DNA from 3 places in the Lentzea sp. CC55 genome. Region 3 is predicted to be linked to each of the others. Evidence: riboswitches for the same ligand, from Rfam matches in the RefSeq annotation. Region 3 holds a riboswitch; each other region holds the start of a gene.

Region 1 (3,264 bases), on a different contig from region 3:
CTTGATGCGCTCGATGGCGAGGCGCTCGACGACGTCGACGTGCTCGCAGCCGCCGTAGTAGCGGCGGCCGGGGTAGCCCTCGGCGTACTTGTTGGTGAGCACGGAGCCCTGGGCCTGCAGCACGGAGACCGGCGTGAAGTTCTCCGAGGCGATCATCTCGAGGGTGCCCTGCTGGCGCGCCAGCTCGGCCGCTACGGCCTCGGCAACCTCGGGGTCGTACTCCGCGAGGGAGGCGTTGAACTGGTCGGACATCTGGAGGATCTCCCTACTTGGCGCGCTTGTAGAACGGAAGTGCGACGACCTCGACCGGCTGCTTCTTGCCGCGGACGTCCACCAGCAGTGAGGTGCCCGGCTCGGAGCTCGCACGGGTCACGTAGGCCATCGCGACCGAGTAGCCGAGGGTCGGGGACAGGGCGCCCGAGGTGACCTCGCCGACGACCTCGTCGCCGTTCAGCACCGCGTAGCCGTGGCGCGGGGCGCGCCGTTCGGGGGTCTTCAGTCCGACCAGGACCGAGTCCACACCGGACTCCGCCACCTTCGCGAGGGCGTCGCGGCCCACGAAGTCGCCCGGCTTGTCCAGCTTCACGACGCGGCCGAGGTTCGCGTTGTAGGGCGTCAGCGACGTGGTGAGCTCGTTGCCGTACAACGGCATCCCGGCTTCGAGGCGCAGCGTGTCGCGGCAGCCGAGCCCGCACGGCTTGAGCTCGTGCGGCTGGCCCGCCTCCAGCAGCGCGGCCCACACGGCGGGGGCGTCGGCCGGGGTGACGAACAGCTCGAAGCCCTCCTCTCCGGTGTAGCCGGTGCGCGCGAGCAGTGCCGGGACGCCCGCGACGGTCGACGGGTACGAGGCGTAGTACTTCACCGTCGCGAGGTCGGTGTCGGTCAGGCCGGCGAGGATCTCGACGGACTTCGGACCCTGGACCGCGATCAGCGCGTAGTCGGTCGACCTGTCCGCGACGGCGGTGTCGAACCCGGCCGCGCGCTCCACCAGCGCGTCGGCCACAACCGCGGCGTTGGAGGCGTTCGCGACGACCATGAACTCCTCGTCGCCCAGGCGGTACACGATCAGGTCGTCGATCACGCCGCCGTCGGCCTGGGTGATCATCGTGTAGCGCGCCTTGCCGACGGCCAGCGCGGAGATGTGGCCGACGAGCGCGTAGTCGAGCGCCTCGCCCGCCTGCGGTCCGGTCAGGACGATCTCACCCATGTGCGTGAGGTCGAACAGGCCCGCCGAGGTGCGCACCGCGTGGTGCTCGGCGAGCTCGGACGAGTAGCGCAGCGGCATCCGCCAGCCCGCGAAGTCGGTGAACATCGCGCCGAGCTGCTCGTGCTCGGCGTTCAGAGGCGTGAGGCGGGACATCAGAACGCTCCTTGAGGGTGCGCCGAAGAGCCGGACCAGGCCGGCTGAGGCAACAGAAGAATGACACGGTCCATCAGAGACTCCTCGTCCGAGAGAGCCTCCCCCTCTGTCATGAGCCTGAGAGCTTCACCACCGGAGTGGCTTGCACCGTGGGCGAGGCTGCTGACGAGCCTGCTTTCCAGAGTTGCCTTCGTCGCGCGGTACGGGGACCTGAGAGATTCCGGGGAGGAGTTGCTCCTTCGGCGCTCCCCGCTCCGGAAACCGGTAGCGGTGGAGCTCTCCCGCGCGACATCGACGGCCGTGTTCAGTTGGTTGCCCCAGACGCTAGCAGGCCGAACGTCACAGCGGCACGCCCTGCGCCGTCTTCTCGACCACCTTGCGCTCCGCCCAGAACGACAGGAACGGGATCGTGCCGGCGATCAGCACGAGCGCCGTGCCCTTGATCGACCAGCGCAGCTTCAGCGCCAGGTCGACGGAAAGCACCAGGTAGATGGCGTAGAGGAAGCCGTGGACCGGGCCGACGACCTTCATCGCGCCGTCCATGTCCGCGGCGTACTTGAGCACCATCGCCACGACCAGGAGCAGCAGGAAGACACCGACCACGTAAGCCATGACCCTGAACCGGGTCAACGCACCCTTCATCTGCCCGCCTTCGCGCTCAACGACCGTCCCGCGCGTTGAGGTTCGCGAGCATGCGGTTGTAGGCCGCGAGCTCCGCGTCTTCGTCGTCGTCGAAGTGCTCGACGGGCGCGGGTTTGACGGCGTCAACGGTAGTCACCGGCTCGGCGGCGGCCGCAACCGGCTCCGGTGCGGAGAGAGCCTCGTCACGGCGCTGGCGTGCCAGGCGGCGGAAACGCCACACCATGAAGAGGGGGAAGAGGCCGAAGAGCGGCCACTGGAGCACGTACCCGAGGTTCTGGAACGTGCCGCTGGAGGACTCGAAGCGCTGCCACTGCCAGTACGCGAGCCCGCAGCAGACGATCAGCGCCGCCAGACAGGCGAGCGCGATCAGCACACGCTGGGGAGTAAGGAGGCCGCGCACGACCTCCACACTACTGGGGTGAGGCCTCCTGACAGGAGGCCACCCGCGGGGATGGGTACAGGGCTGCCGCCTCCGGCAGCCCGTTCCTCTTATGCCACGCCGTCCCGGCGCTGCCTCTGCAGACGTGCGACGCACCAGGCCGCGGCGGAGCCACGGCGAAGGTGCTGGAGAACCGTCATCGGTCCCAGGCGCCTCCCGAGGTCGGCGGGCGTGAGGCCGGCCGCGCGGTAGTCGAGCGCGCGCTGGTCCAGCGGGCTGATGCCCGCGTCCCACCACTGCTCGGCCTCGGCGACGTCGCCCACCAGCTGCCAGTAGCTCGCCGCGGCGGCGAGCAACGCCTCGGGTGCCTCCGGCGCCCGCTTGCGCATCGCGGCCACGTAGGCCGGATCCGCCGAGTCGACCTTGACCAAGCCACGCGGCCCGCTCCGTGCGGCACCCCGCTGCACGGGGATGCCTGGCGCCGAGGGGGGAGCCTCAGCGAGCCACGCGTTCTTGATCCGGTTCACCTCCTGCATCTCCGCGTCATCAGACCGTTCAGCCGCCCACTGCTTCAAGAGCTCGTGGACCCCGGAGTCCTCGACCATCCATGCCTCCTCGTCGGTCGGGGATCGGCCATTGCAGCGGAAGGTATTCGGTAGGTCTGACAATCGCCAGACCCTGAATCCTCAGAACACCCGTTACCAGTGCGTGATTGGCCGCATTCCACCCGTCCGGCTCAACGCGAACGGCCGAGGATCACGGTGCGTCACTAGGCGATGGGGGTCGCCGTGCCGAAGAGGCTCCTGACGAAGGTGATGATCGACTCCGCGCCCTCCCGCAGCCAGCCGAGAGCCGTCTGGACCGCCGAAGCGGACTCTTCGGG
Region 2 (3,264 bases), on a different contig from region 3:
GAGTTCAACACCATCGGCCCGAACGCCGTGGCCTACGCGGACGCCATGTTCGGGCCGATGTTGCGCGCCGGGCTGTCGACCGTCGCGGCGGCCCAGTCGATCGCCACGGTGGGCAGCTTCGTCAACGGGTACGCGATCGCCGAGGTCAACTTCATCGCTCGCGGCGGGATGGACTCGCCACCGCCGGACATGGCCAAGATCGCCGACCTGTACCGGGACAAGCACCCCCGGTACGTCGCGATGCTCGACGAGGGCGAGCTGTGGTCGCTGGAGCGGCAGTTCGAGTTCGGCCTGGACTGCGTGATCGAAGGCGTCAAGGCCCGCGTCGAAGCCCTCAGGTAGGCGAAACCCCCGCAGCGGTTCACGCGTGCGGGGGCCTCATTCATCGGGTTGGCTCTCAGATCACGGACTCCAGCGGCGTGTGCTCGAGGCCGGTCGCCTCGGCCACCGGGCCGTTGGTCAGCTTGCCGGCGTGGGCGTTGAGGCCCAGCGCGAGCGAACGGTCGTCCTTCAGCGCCTTCTCCCAGCCCTTGTCGGCCAGCGCGACGGCGTAGGGCAGCGTCACGTTGGTCAGCGCGTAGGTCGAGGTGCGCGGGACGGCGCCTGGCATGTTCGCGACGCAGTAGAACACCGAGTTGTGGACCTCGTAGGTCGGCTCGGCGTGCGTGGTGGCGCGCGAGTCCTCGAAGCAGCCGCCCTGGTCGATCGCGATGTCGACGAGCACCGAACCCGGCTTCATCTCGGCGACCAGCGCGTTCGAGACGAGCTTCGGAGCGGCGGCACCGGGGACGAGCACGGCGCCGATGACCAGGTCGGCCTCGCGGACGGCCTGCTCGATCGCGAACGAGTTCGAGGCGAGCGTGCGCAGGCGGCCGGCGAACTGGGCGTCGATCTGGCGCAGCCGGTCGACGTTGGTGTCGAGGATCTGCACGTCCGCGCCCATGCCCACGGCGATGGTCGCGGCGTTGAGACCGGCCACACCACCGCCGATCACGACCACGCGGGCCGGGGCGACACCGGGGACGCCACCGGGCAGCACGCCGCGGCCACCGGACGGCTTCATCAGCGAGAACGCGCCGACCTGCGGGGCCAGGCGGCCCGCGACCTCGGACATCGGGGCGAGCAGCGGCAGCGCGCGGTTCGGCAGCTGCACGGTCTCGTAGGCGATGGCCGTGGTGCCGGACGCCAGCAGCGCCTCGGTCAGCGGCTTGTCGGCGGCGAGGTGCAGGTACGTGAAGAGGGTCTGGCCGGCGCGCAGGCGGGGGTACTCCTCGGCGATCGGCTCCTTGACCTTGAGGACCAGGTCGCCCTCGGCCCAGACGTCGTCGGCGGTCGCGAGGACCTTGGCGCCCGCGGCGAGGTACTCCTCGTCGGTGATCGCGGAGCCCAGACCGGCGCCCTGCTCGACGAACACGTCGTGCCCGCGGCTCGTCAGCTCGTGCGCACCGGCAGGGGTGAGAGCGACGCGGTACTCGTGGTTCTTGATCTCGCGGGGAACTGCGATCCGCACGATGACTCCTCCGTTCGGTGGCCGACATCTCACAATGTGGGGCAGCGGGAAGGTCATGTCACTGTGCGAATCGCACTATCGAGCACGTGTGCGGTTGTTCACTTGGGACAGAGCCACCTGGTTTGCGCTCGCGTGTGACTCGACCCGTCCGCGTTGACACCCGGCGGGGCCGCACATAGCGTTCGCCTCCGAGAACTGAAGACCGGCCGCGGCGCGACAGCGCCAGAACCCGAGTGGGAGAGACCCCGACGAACGTCGGTCGGGGCGCCGAAGGGGCAAGCTCCCGCACACTCTCAGGCAGCAAGACCACTCGGGGTAGGCAACTCTGCACGGCGGAGGGGGCGCAAGTGTCCTGTCCCGTCACAGCCAGAGGAGTCGCGCCGTGCAGTTCCCCGAGAACCTGCTCTACACCGCCGAGCACGAGTGGGTCGACTGGACGCCGGGTACCCAGGACCCGCTGACCTGCGGGATCACCGAGTACGCGGCGGACGCCCTGGGCGACATCGTCTTCGTGCAGCTGCCCGAGGTCGGCGCGAAGGTCGTCACCAACGAGGTGTGCGGCGAGCTCGAGTCCACCAAGTCCGTCAGCGACCTGTTCTCGCCCGTCACCGGTGAGGTGATCGAGGTCAACAGCGCCGTCGTCGACGACCCGGCGATCGTGAACAACGACCCGTACGGCGCCGGCTGGCTGTTCAAGGTCCGCGTCGAGTCGGCCGAGAACCTGCTCACGGCGGCCAAGTACGCCGAACTCACCCAGACCGGCTGACATGGGCCTGACTGACCGCTCCACCACCACGAAGGACTGATCAGTGGCGATCAGCGTTTTCGACCTTTTCTCCGTCGGCATCGGACCGTCCAGCTCCCACACCGTCGGCCCGATGCGCGCGGCGGCGATGTTCGTCGAGAAGCTCGGTGCGCGTGCGTCCGAAGTGGACCGCGTGCACGTCGAGCTGTTCGGCTCGCTCGGCGCGACCGGCCACGGCCACGGCAGCCCGAAGGCCGTGTTCCTCGGACTCGAGGGCAACCTCCCCGAGGAGGTGGACCCCACCGCCGCCGCCCACCGCGTCGAGGAGATCGTCGGCGGCGGACGGCTCCGGCTCGGCGGCACGCACGAGATCGAGTTCGTGCACGACCGCGACCTCGTCATGCACCGCCGCAAGTCACTTCCGCTGCACCCCAACGGGATGAGCTTCGAGGCGTTCAGCGGCGGCGAGTCCGTCGAGCACGCCGTCTACTACTCGATCGGCGGCGGGTTCGTCGTCGACGAGAACGCCTCCGGCACCGACCGCATCAAGCCCGACTCGACGCCGCTGCCCCACCCGTTCCTCACCGGCGACCAGCTGCTCGCGCGCTGCCGCGAGACCGGCCTGTCGATCAGCGAGATCATGATGGCCAACGAGCTGTCGTGGCGGACCGAAGAAGAAGTGCGGTCGGGACTGCTGCACATCTGGCACGTCATGCAGGAGTGCGTCGAACGCGGCTGCACCGAGCACGGCATCCTGCCCGGCGGCCTGAAGGTCCGCCGCCGCGCCGCCGAGATGCGCAAACGCCTGGAGGGCGAGCACTTCGTCACCGACCCGCTGCGCGTCATGGACTGGGTCACGCTCTTCGCGCTGGCGGTCAACGAGGAGAACGCGGCGGGCGGCCGCGTCGTCACCGCGCCGACCAACGGCGCGGCCGGCATCGTCCCCGCGGTCCTGCACTACTACACGAGGTTCGTGCCGGGAGCCTCGGACGACGGCGTGGTCCGCTTC
Region 3 (3,264 bases):
GGCATCACGTACCGGCAGCTCGACTACTGGGCCCGCACCGGGCTCGTCGCCCCGACGGTCCGGATGGCGCACGGCTCGGGCAGTCAACGGCTGTACTCGTTCAAGGACATCCTGGTCCTGAAGGTCGTGAAACGGCTCCTGGACACCGGGGTCTCGCTGCAGAACATCCGCGTCGCCGTCGACCACCTGCGCCGGCGAGGCGTGCAGGACCTGGCGAGGATCACGCTCTTCTCCGACGGCACGACCGTCTACGAGTGCACCTCGCCGGAGGAGGTCGTGGACCTGCTGCAGGGCGGTCAGGGCGTGTTCGGCATCGCGGTGAGCGGTGCGATGCGCGAGATCTCCGGCACGATCCACGAGTTCCCGGCCGAACGTGCGGACGGCGTCGAGATCGCGCCGATGACCGAGGACGAGCTGACCCGCCGCCGCCGCGAGCGCGCCACCGGCTGACCGGCCCGGTGACCGTGGCCGACCGGCGCCTGTCCGTGGCCGGTCGGCGGACGCGCCGGGAACGGGTCCGTCCCTAGCGTCGCCGGCATGACGCACACTCCTTCGTCGCAGGTGGTCGAGGTCCTGGCCGCGGCCGTCCGGCGCGCCTCCCGCCACGGGTTCGGGTTCGTCGGGACCGAGAACCTGCTGATCTCCCTGATCGACACGACCGGTCCCGGCCGCAAGCTCGGCGCGAAGTCGCTGGGGGCGCTGGCGATGGCGCGGGGGACCGAGCACTGGGCCGACGACGACGGTGGTGTCGTCGGCGAGTCCCATCCGGACGTCACGGCGCTGATGAGCGCCGCCCACCACCACGCTCGCGTCGAGGCCGTTCTGCCCGTGAGCCGCGCGTTGGAGGACTGTCTGCGTGCGGCTGTGGCCCAGGCCGGCGACGGTGTGCTGACCACGACCCACCTCGCGCTGGCGCTGCTGTCGCTCGAATACGGACGGGCCGCCGACCTGTTCCTGGTGCGCGGGGTGGACCCCGGGGCGACGGCCGCCGCCGTGCGGGCCGATGCCGAGCGGCGCCACGCCGAGGTCGAGGAAGCACCCGCGGTCTGGTTGCTGCGCAAGGCGGGAGCCCTGGAGGGGGAGTCCGGTGGCGGGTACGTGCGCTGGCTGACGAAGCTCGTCGCACGGGGCCAGGGGCTCGGCGGACCGGTGCTGACGGTGGTGCGCAACGAAGCCGAACGGCTGGCCGTCGCCGGGAGGCGGGACGTCTCGTCGCGCGACCTCGTGGAGGCGGTGCTGACGGTCGACCACCAGCTGGCCGTCTCCGGGCGGCGGCTGAGGCCGGAGTTCGAGTCGGGTGGCGCGGCGGCGTTGCGCGAGGCGGGAGTGGACCCGGCCGCGTTGCCCTCCGGCGGGGGCGCGGTGGAACGCGCCGTGGAGCGGGCGAAGCTCGTCGCCGCGCGGCGCGGGGACGCGGTCGTGGGCACCGCGCACCTGCTCGCCGCGGTGCGCGACGACCCCGCGGACCCCGTCGCGGCGGTGCTCACCGGTCTCGCCGTTGAGACGTAGGTCGCGTCTCTAGCGACTGGGCGGGCTGCCTGCGGGTATTCTTCGCGGGTAGTCGCTGAACTCAGGCGGGAGAGACCGGGCTTCGAACCCGGCGCCGAAGGAGCAAGTCCCTCCCCGGGAACCTCTCAGGCATCCAGGACCGCCGAGCGAGACGCCTCTGGAAAGTGGATCCCCGCAAGGGAATCCCGCCGACGGTGAAAGCCCGGTCCGCACCGGGTGAACCTCTCAGGCGCCCTTGAAGGGTACGGACAGAGCGGGGAGGGCACCAGGACACGTGTGCCCTCAGCCCCCGGAGGCGTTTGATGACGCAGGACCGCATTCCGCTCGCCGCTCTCGAGCACGGCACCCCGTTCGCCGACCGCCACGTCGGTCCGCGTCCCGCCGAGCTCGCGCGCATCCTCGACGTCATCGGTGTCGGGTCGCTGGAGGAGCTGGCGCAGCGCGCGGTGCCGTCGTCCATCCACGAGCGCGACCTCGTGCTGGACCTGCCCGCCCCGGCCACCGAGACCGAGGCGCTCGCGGAGCTGCGGGAGCTCGCGTCGCGGAACCGGCCGATGACGCAGATGATCGGCCTCGGCTACTACGACACCGTGACGCCGGGCGTGATCCTGCGCAACGTCCTGGAGTCGCCCGCCTGGTACACCGCGTACACGCCGTACCAGCCGGAGATCTCCCAGGGCCGCCTGGAGGCCCTGCTGAACTTCCAGACGATGGTCGGCGACCTGACCGGCCTGCCCGTCGCGAACGCGTCCATGCTGGACGAGTCGACCGCCGCCGCCGAGGCGATGACCCTCGTGCGCCGCGCCGGCCGCTCCAAGTCGAACAAGTTCGTCGTCGACGCCGACACGCTGCCGCAGACGCTGGCCGTGATCGAGACGCGCGCCGAGCCGCTCGACATCGAGATCGTCGTCGCCGACCTGTCGCAGGGCATCGAAGGCCTCGGCCTGGGCGGCGACTTCTTCGGCGTCCTGCTGTCCTACCCCGGCGCGTCCGGTGTGGTGCGCGACCAGAAGGCGCTCATCGAGGAGATCCACGCCGCCGGTGCGCAGGCCGTCGTCGTCGCCGACCTGCTGGCCCTGACGCTGCTGCGCGCGCCCGGTGAGATCGGCGCGGACGTCGTCGTCGGCACCACGCAGCGCTTCGGCGTGCCGATCGGTTTCGGCGGCCCGCACGCCGGCTACATGGCCGTCCGGTCCGGTCTGGAACGCCAGCTGCCCGGCCGTCTCGTCGGCGTCTCCGTCGACGCCGACGGCTCGCTGGCCTACCGCCTCGCGCTGCAGACGCGCGAGCAGCACATCCGCCGTGAGAAGGCCACGTCGAACATCTGCACCGCGCAGGTGCTGCTGGCCGTGATCGCCTCGATGTACGCCGTCTACCACGGTCCCGAGGGTCTGCGCGCCATCGCGACCCGCGTGCACCGCCTGGCCACCGTGCTCGCCACGGGCCTGTGCGAGGCCGGGCTGGACGTCGTGCACGGCGAGTTCTTCGACACCGTCGAGGTCCGCGTTCCCGGTGAGGCCGCCGCCGTCGTGGCGAAGGCCCGCGAGGCCGGCATCAACCTGCGTCTCGTCGACGCCGACGTCGTCGCGATCGCCTGCGACGAGAAGACCACGCGGGCGCACGTCGTCGCGGTGTGGGAGGCCTTCGGCGTCACCGGGTCCGATGTGGACGCGATCGACGCCGACACCGCCGACGGCATCCCGGCCGACCTGCGCCGCACGTCGGACTACCTGACCCACCCGGTCTTCCACTCGC

Evidence for each region. A riboswitch is a leader RNA that binds a small molecule or an ion and turns the genes downstream of it on or off. The one in region 3 is predicted to bind glycine.
Region 1: another riboswitch for glycine. It lies ahead of gcvT (glycine cleavage system aminomethyltransferase GcvT); the one in region 3 lies ahead of gcvP (aminomethyl-transferring glycine dehydrogenase).
Region 2: another riboswitch for glycine. It lies ahead of gcvH (glycine cleavage system protein GcvH); the one in region 3 lies ahead of gcvP (aminomethyl-transferring glycine dehydrogenase).

What each region holds. Positions count from the first base shown of each region.
Region 1 covers NZ_JAJCXE010000011.1:115,494-118,757, forward strand. The annotation lists gene glyA (serine hydroxymethyltransferase) at 1-252, opposite strand, end outside; gene gcvT (glycine cleavage system aminomethyltransferase GcvT) at 266-1,360, opposite strand; glycine riboswitch at 1,457-1,548, opposite strand; glycine riboswitch at 1,549-1,654, opposite strand; gene L6E10_RS07705 (DUF3817 domain-containing protein) at 1,700-2,002, opposite strand; gene L6E10_RS07710 (hypothetical protein) at 2,019-2,402, opposite strand; gene L6E10_RS07715 (helix-turn-helix transcriptional regulator) at 2,492-2,986, opposite strand; gene L6E10_RS07720 (hypothetical protein) at 3,151-3,264, opposite strand, start outside.
Region 2 covers NZ_JAJCXE010000006.1:99,994-103,257, forward strand. The annotation lists gene L6E10_RS04520 (TetR/AcrR family transcriptional regulator) at 1-342, shown strand, start outside; gene ald (alanine dehydrogenase) at 398-1,510, opposite strand; glycine riboswitch at 1,735-1,829, shown strand; gene gcvH (glycine cleavage system protein GcvH) at 1,893-2,276, shown strand; gene L6E10_RS04535 (L-serine ammonia-lyase) at 2,320-3,264, shown strand, end outside.
Region 3 covers NZ_JAJCXE010000008.1:221,608-224,871, reverse strand. The annotation lists gene L6E10_RS06135 (MerR family transcriptional regulator) at 1-450, shown strand, start outside; gene L6E10_RS06130 (Clp protease N-terminal domain-containing protein) at 538-1,509, shown strand; glycine riboswitch at 1,566-1,661, shown strand; glycine riboswitch at 1,665-1,763, shown strand; gene gcvP (aminomethyl-transferring glycine dehydrogenase) at 1,812-3,264, shown strand, end outside.